2 linked regions of the Sediminicoccus rosea genome follow. The protein of the gene in region 2 interacts with the protein of the main gene of each other region in a pairwise test. Links are inferred from orthologs where the notes say so. Each region holds a gene or a part of one and is shown on either strand. Other genes may lie near its edges. The genes, in order: R9Z33_RS02285 and murG.

Region 1 (3,304 bases), 3.7 Mb from region 2 along the record:
CAGGCCGATCAGCAGCTTGAGCAGGGTGGATTTGCCGCAGCCCGAGCCGCCCAGGATGACGAAGACCTCGCCGCGGCGGACCTCGAAGGTCACGTCCTTGAAGATGGTGCGCGCGCCGAAGCGCATGGCGACGCCCTCGGCCTTCAGCACCGCCGGCGCATTCGGGGTCTCCACCATCACCAGCCCAGCCGGAAGAAGAGGATGGCGAAGATGCCGTCCAGCACCACCAGGGCCACGATGCCGCCCACCACGGCCGAGGTCGCGGCATCGCCCACCGCGCGCGGGCCCCGGCCGGCCGAAAGCCCCGCCTGGCAGCCGATATAGCCGATCGCCAGGCCGAAGATGGCGGCCTTGCCCAGGCCGCCGGCCAGGTCCTGCAGCGAGAGCCATTGCTCCAGCTGGTTCAGCACCGCCACGGGCGGGAAGCCCAGCGCCGCCATCACGATCATCATGCCGATGATGCCGGTGACGTTCATCACCATGGCCAGCGCCGGCATGACGAGGGTGGAGGCCAGGATGCGCGGCACGACCAGCCAGGCCACGGGGTCGAGGCCCATGATCTTCAGCGCGTCCACCTCCTCGTTCACGCGCATGGTGCCGAGCTCGGCCGCATAGGCGGAGCCGGTGCGTCCGGCCAGGATGATGGAGGCGAGCAGGGGCCCCAGCTCGCGGGTCAGCGAGATGCCGACGAGCTGCGGGATGAAGATCTCCGCGCCGAATTGCCGCATCGGCACCGAGGATTGGAAGGCCAGGATCACGCCGATCAGCGTGCCGAGCAGGATGCAGAGCGGAAAGGCGCGCGTGCCCGCCTCATCCAGGTGGCGCAGCACCTCGGCCCAGCGCAGCCGCCAGGGGCGCGGGATGAGCCGCGCGGAGGCAAGCACCGTCTCCCCCAGGAAGACCATGCGGCCGGCCATGCCGCGCAGCTTGTCCAGCGTCGCGGCGCCGATGGCGGTCAGCGGGCGGAAGGGCCGGGGCGGCGGCGGCGGTGGCTCGGGCGGGATGGCCTTGCGGAAGCGCTCGAGCGCGGCGCGCGGATTGGCCTCCTCGGGTTCGCGCCACTCCGCCTCGCCCGCCCGCCGCGCGAGCGAAACCAGCAGGGCCGCCCCGCCGGAATCAAGCTGCGTCACCCCCGCCGCATCCAGCGTGACCGGCGCACCGGCCTTGGTGGCACGGTGCGCCTCGTCCCAGCCGGAAGCGGCTGCGGCGGTGTCGAGCGTGCCGCTGAAGCGCAGGACGAGACGGCCGGCCTCGGTCTCGGCCTGGAAGGGGGCGCTTGGCATCTGGCCGGGACCATGCACGTCCCGCGTGTGGGGCTTCAAGGACTTTCCCCGGATGTCAGCCTTGCAACGCATGCAGCAGCACGGCCGTGGCTGCCGCAACATTGAGACTCTCGACGAGGCCCGAGCCCGGCAGCGTCACCCGCTCGGCGCAGCAGGCCAGGATGTCGGGCGAGAGACCCGTCTCCTCCGCGCCCATGACCAGCGCGATGGGCTTGGTCCGCGCGATCCGGGCCGGCGGCAGCCCGCCCGAGGCGACCGCGCCCACCACATGCCATTGCCCGGAAAACCGGCGCAGCGTGCTGCCCAGATCCTCCGCGCGGAACACCGCCAGATGCTCCAGCGCGCCCTCCGAGGTGCGGAAGGCGGCGTCCGAGAGGTCGGCCTGGCGCGAATCGCCCGAGAGCAGCAGCGCCTTGGCGTTGAAGAAGGCCGCCGCGCGGGCGATGGCGCCGAGATTGTGCGGGTTGCCGATGCCATCCAGCACCAGCAGCACGGGCGCGGCGAAGAGCACAGGCGGCGGCGGCGTGGGGATCGGCAGCGCCCTGCGCGGATCGGCGATGGCGACGATGCCGCCATGGTGCTCGGTGCCCGCGATGCGCGCCAGTTCATCCTCCAGCACCTCGCGATAGGCCTTCTTGTGCCGCGCGAGGTAGCGGCAGAGCGGGCCCGCCACCGGCCGGCGCTCGGCCAGGTAGTGCAGGCGCTGCACCGCCTCGGGCCGCCGGAGGAACAGGGCCCGCACCGCATTCACCCCACAGATGCGCTGCGGCTCCGGCCGGCGCGGCGGGGGTGGGAAGCTGGAGGGGCCGTAGCCGCCGCGGAATTCAGACATCCGCCATGGCCTTGAGCTGCGCCAGCAGGGCCGGGGGCACGGCGATGCCCTCGGCCTCCGCGCGGGCGGCAAGCCCATCCCGCCGCGCGCCGGGCAGGCGGACGCCCTCATCGCCCAGCATGGCGGTGACCAGGGCTTCCATGCGGTCCAGGAAGGCGTCGTTGCCGGACAGCGCGCCCGGGTCCACCGCCAGGATGGCATGCCCGAGCCGCGGCGGGTTGGGCGAGGGGGCGAAGAAGCTGTCCGCCTCGAAGCCGAAGGCGGCGCCCCCCAGCGCCACGCACAGCACCTCGACCACGAGCGCGAGCGCCGCGCCCTTGGTGCCGCCCATGGCGAGCATGGCGCCGTCCAGCGCGGCCTTGGCGTCGGTGGTGGGGCGGCCTTCGGCATCGAGCGCCCAGCCCTCCGGGATGGGCCGGCCTTCCTTGGCGGCGACCATGATCTTGCCGCGCGCGACTTCCGAGAGGGCGAGGTCCACCACCATCGGCGCCGCATTCCGGCGCGGGAAGGCGGCGGCGACCGGGTTGGTGCCCAGCAGCGGGCGCCTGCCGCCCGGCACCGGCATGGCATAGGGCGAATTGGTGAAGGCCAGCGCCACCAGCCCCTGGCGGGCGAGGCGCCGGACCGGCAGGGCCATGGCGCCCGCATGGTGGCTGTTGGTGACAGCGATGAAGGCGACGCCGTGCTCGGCCGCGCGCCGCGCCGCCTCGGCCTCCGCCAGGTGCAGCGCGGGATAGGCGAGCCCGTTGCCCGCATCCACCAGCGCCGCGCCGCCCCGCGCATGGGTCACGCGTGGCACGGCCGCGCCATCGGCGCGCCCCTCGCGGAGGAAGCCCACATACATGGCGACGCGCGAGAGGCCGTGCCCGCCCTGCCCTTCCGCCTCGGCATCGGCCAGGGCCGCGGCGGTCAGCGCCGCCATTTCCGGATTGGCGCCGGCGGCGGCCAGCGCGGCGGCGGCCAGGGCACGGGCTTCGGCGAGGGAAAGGCGGGGCGTGTCGCTCATGCCGCGGTTGAAGCGCGGATCAGCCCCCGGGGCAATCGCGCCGCTCCAGCCGCATGGGCAGCCGTTCGGCCAGGGTGAGCGTCAGCCCCGCGGTGGGCACCACGGCCGGCCCGGGCAGCGGGCGCAGCCGGAAGCGGCGGGCCAGGGTGGCGATCGCCTGCATCGCGGCCCGCATCGCGAAGG
Region 2 (3,083 bases):
CGCATCGGCGCCGCCTCCCGCCACATGTTCCTGGAACGGCAGGTCTTCTACTCGACGCTGGCCGTGATCGTCATGGTCGGCTGCTCGCTGCTCACGCCGCGCTGGGTGCTGCGCTTCGCCATGCTGGGCGCGCTGGGCGCGCTGGCGCTGACGGCGCTGACGCTGGTGGCCGGAACCGAGATCAAGGGCGCGCGCCGCTGGCTCTCGCTGCCGGGCATGTCCCTGCAGCCTTCGGAATTCCTCAAGCCCTGCCTCGCCGTGGTCTGCGCCTGGCTGATGGCGGAGGGCAAGCGCTCGCGCCGCTTCCCGGGGCTGATCCTCGCCTTCATCCTGATCGGCATCGTCGCCGTGCTGCTCAAGCAGCAGCCCGATATCGGCATGCTCGCCGTCATCGTCGCGGTCTTCCTCGCGCAGGTCTTCGTCTCGGGCATCAACCTGATGTGGGTGGTGGCCGGCGCTGGCGGCGTGGCCGGCCTCGCCGTGCTGGCCTTCATGCTGCACGGCCATGTCCGCTCGCGCGTGCAGCGCTTCCTCGACCCCGAGGCGGGCGACAATTTCCAGATCCGCATGTCGCTGGAGGCCTTCGGCAATGGCGGGCTCTTCGGCCGCGGCCCGGGCGAGGGCCGCGTGAAGGACGCCCTGCCCGACGCCCATGCCGACTTCGTCTTCCCCGTGGCGGCCGAGGAATTCGGCCTGATCGCCTGCCTCATCATCCTCGCCATCTTCGCCTTCGTGGTGATCCGCGGCCTGGTGCGCCTGATGCATGAGCGCGACATCTTCGTGGCGCTGGCGGCCACCGGCCTGCTCGTGCAGTTCGGGCTGCAGGCCTTCATCAACATGGGCTCCTCGCTGCACCTGATCCCGACCAAGGGGATGACGCTGCCCTTCGTCAGCTATGGCGGCTCCTCCTCCATCGCGCTCGCCATCGGCATGGGATTCCTGCTGGCGCTGACGCGCCGGCGCAGCGCAAGGGCGGAGGAGTCCCAGCCCTTCGCCCAGCCCGTGCCGACATGAGGGGCCCGGCCATGCGCCCCATCGCCATCGCCGCCGGGGGCACCGGCGGACACCTGTTTCCGGCGGAGGCGCTGGCCGCCGAGCTTTCCGCGCGCGGCGAGCGCATCGTCCTCTTCACCGATGCGCGCTCGGCCGCCTTTGACAGCCCGGCCTTCGCCAATGCCGAGCGCTTCGTGCTGAAGGGCGAGGGCATCGCCGGCCGCAGCCCGCTGCGCGCGGCGAAGGGCGCGGCGCTGCTGGCCTCCGGCATGCTGACGGCGCGGCGGCTGCTGAAGCGGCTCGATGCCGCGGCCGTGGTGGGCTTCGGCGGCTATCCGGCGATTCCGCCCGCGCTGGCCGCCCTCAGCCTCGGCAAGCGGCGTCCGGCCCTGATCCTGCATGAACAGAACGCCGTGCTGGGCCGCGCCAACCGTGCGCTCGCGACGCGCGCCGAGCTTCTGGCGCTGGCCTATGAGGAGACGGCCCGCGTGCCCGAGGGCGCGCGCACGCGCTGGGTCGGCAATCCAGTGCGCCCCGCGCTCGCCGCGCTGGCCGGCGGCGGCTATCCGCCGGCGGATGGGCCGCTCAGGCTGCTGGTCACGGGCGGTTCGCTCGGCGCGCGCGTCTTCGCCGACCTCGTGCCCGCCGCCATCGCCGCCCTGCCCGAGGCGATCCGCGCCCGGCTGCTCATCGCGCAGCAATGCCGCGTCGAGGATCTGGAGCGCGTGCGCGCCGCCTATTCCGAGACGGGCATCCCGGTGGAGCTTTCGCCGTTCTTCCCGGACATCGCCGGCCGGCTCGCGGGCGCGCATCTGGTGATCGCGCGCGCCGGCGCCTCGACCGTGGCGGAGATCGCCTGCGCCGGGCGGCCCTCGCTGCTGGTGCCGCTGCCCTCCGCGATCGACAACCACCAGGTGGCCAATGCGCGGGCGCTGGAGGCGGCCGGGGCAGCCCTGGTGCTGCCCCAGGCGACGACGAATCCGGCGCGGCTGACCCAATTGCTGGCGGAATGGCTGGGCTCGCCCGAGAGGCTTGCCGAAGCGGCCCGGCATGCGGCATCCCTCGCGCGCCCCCAGGCGGCGCGGGAGCTGGCGGACCTCGTTCTCGCCCACGCCGCCCGAACCCAAGCCCTCCAGGAATCCCGCTGATGCGCGCGCTGCCACTTTCCATCGGGACCATCCACTTCGTGGGCATTGGCGGCATCGGCATGTCGGGCATCGCCGAGGTGCTGCACAACCTCGGCTACGCGGTGCAGGGCAGCGACATCGCCGAGGGCTATAACGTGACCCGCCTGCGCGAGGCCGGGATTCCGGTGATGGTGGGCCACGCCGCCGAGAACCTGCGCAACGCCCAGGTCGTCGTCGTCAGCACGGCGGTGAAGAAGGACAATCCCGAGGTCCAGGCCGCGCGGCGCCGCCTGCTGCCGGTGGTGCGCCGCGCCGAGATGCTGGCCGAGCTCATGCGCCTGAAATGGGGCATCGCGGTCGGCGGCACGCATGGCAAGACGACGACGACGAGCCTGATCGCCTGCGTGCTGGAGCAGGCGCGGCTCGATCCCACCGTCATCAATGGCGGCATCATCAATGCCTACGGCACCAACACCCGCATGGGCACGGGCGAGTGGATGGTGGTCGAGGCCGATGAGTCCGACGGCAGCTTCCTCCGCCTGCCCAGCACCGTCGCCGTCGTCACCAACATGGATGCCGAGCACCTGGACCATTGGGGCACGGAGGAGGCGATGCGCGAGGGCTACGCGCAGTTCGTCGGCAACATCCCCTTCTACGGCTTCGCCGTGCTCTGCGCCGACCATCCGGCCGTGCAGGCGATGATCCCCAAGCTCGATCGGCGCCTCGTGACGTATGGCTTCTCGCCCCAGGCCGATGTGCGGGCCGAGAAGGTGCTGACCAACCGCATGGGCGCCAGCTTCGAGGTCACGGTGCAGGACCGCGTGACCGGCCGCGCGCGCACCATGCAGCCCTTCCGCCTGCCCATGCTCGGCCAGCACAATGTGCAGAACGCGCTGGCGGCCATCGCCATCGGCGTCGAGATGGATGTGCCGGAGGATGTGATCCGCGCGGCACTCGCCGGCT

Evidence for each region.
Region 1: the proteins of murG (region 2) and R9Z33_RS02285 interact in binary tests that used the Escherichia coli proteins (3 or more experiments, as listed by UniProt). The link is inferred for Sediminicoccus rosea from one-to-one orthologs.

Annotation. Positions count from the first base shown.
Region 1 is NZ_CP137852.1:476,706-480,009, reverse strand. What follows is about bases 228-3,223. They hold R9Z33_RS02285 (TrmH family RNA methyltransferase), read right to left. Parts: upstream 2,116-3,223; coding sequence 1,339-2,115; downstream 228-1,338. Other genes in these bases: R9Z33_RS02275 (cytochrome P450), read right to left, coding at 3,141-3,223; R9Z33_RS02280 (Ldh family oxidoreductase), read right to left, coding at 2,108-3,121; R9Z33_RS02290 (ABC transporter permease), read right to left, coding at 228-1,322. Also shown: R9Z33_RS02295 (ABC transporter ATP-binding protein), read right to left, coding at 1-177; more of R9Z33_RS02290, read right to left, coding at 177-227; more of R9Z33_RS02275, read right to left, coding at 3,224-3,304.
Region 2 is NZ_CP137852.1:4,204,649-4,207,731, forward strand. The notes cover bases 309-3,083. They hold murG (undecaprenyldiphospho-muramoylpentapeptide beta-N-acetylglucosaminyltransferase), read left to right. Parts: upstream 309-1,025; coding sequence 1,026-2,141; downstream 2,142-3,083. Other genes in these bases: R9Z33_RS20220 (FtsW/RodA/SpoVE family cell cycle protein), read left to right, coding at 309-1,014; murC (UDP-N-acetylmuramate--L-alanine ligase), read left to right, coding at 2,141-3,083. In the rest of the region: more of R9Z33_RS20220, read left to right, coding at 1-308. UniProt on the Escherichia coli protein: Cell wall formation. Catalyzes the transfer of a GlcNAc subunit on undecaprenyl-pyrophosphoryl-MurNAc-pentapeptide (lipid intermediate I) to form undecaprenyl-pyrophosphoryl-MurNAc-(pentapeptide)GlcNAc (lipid intermediate II).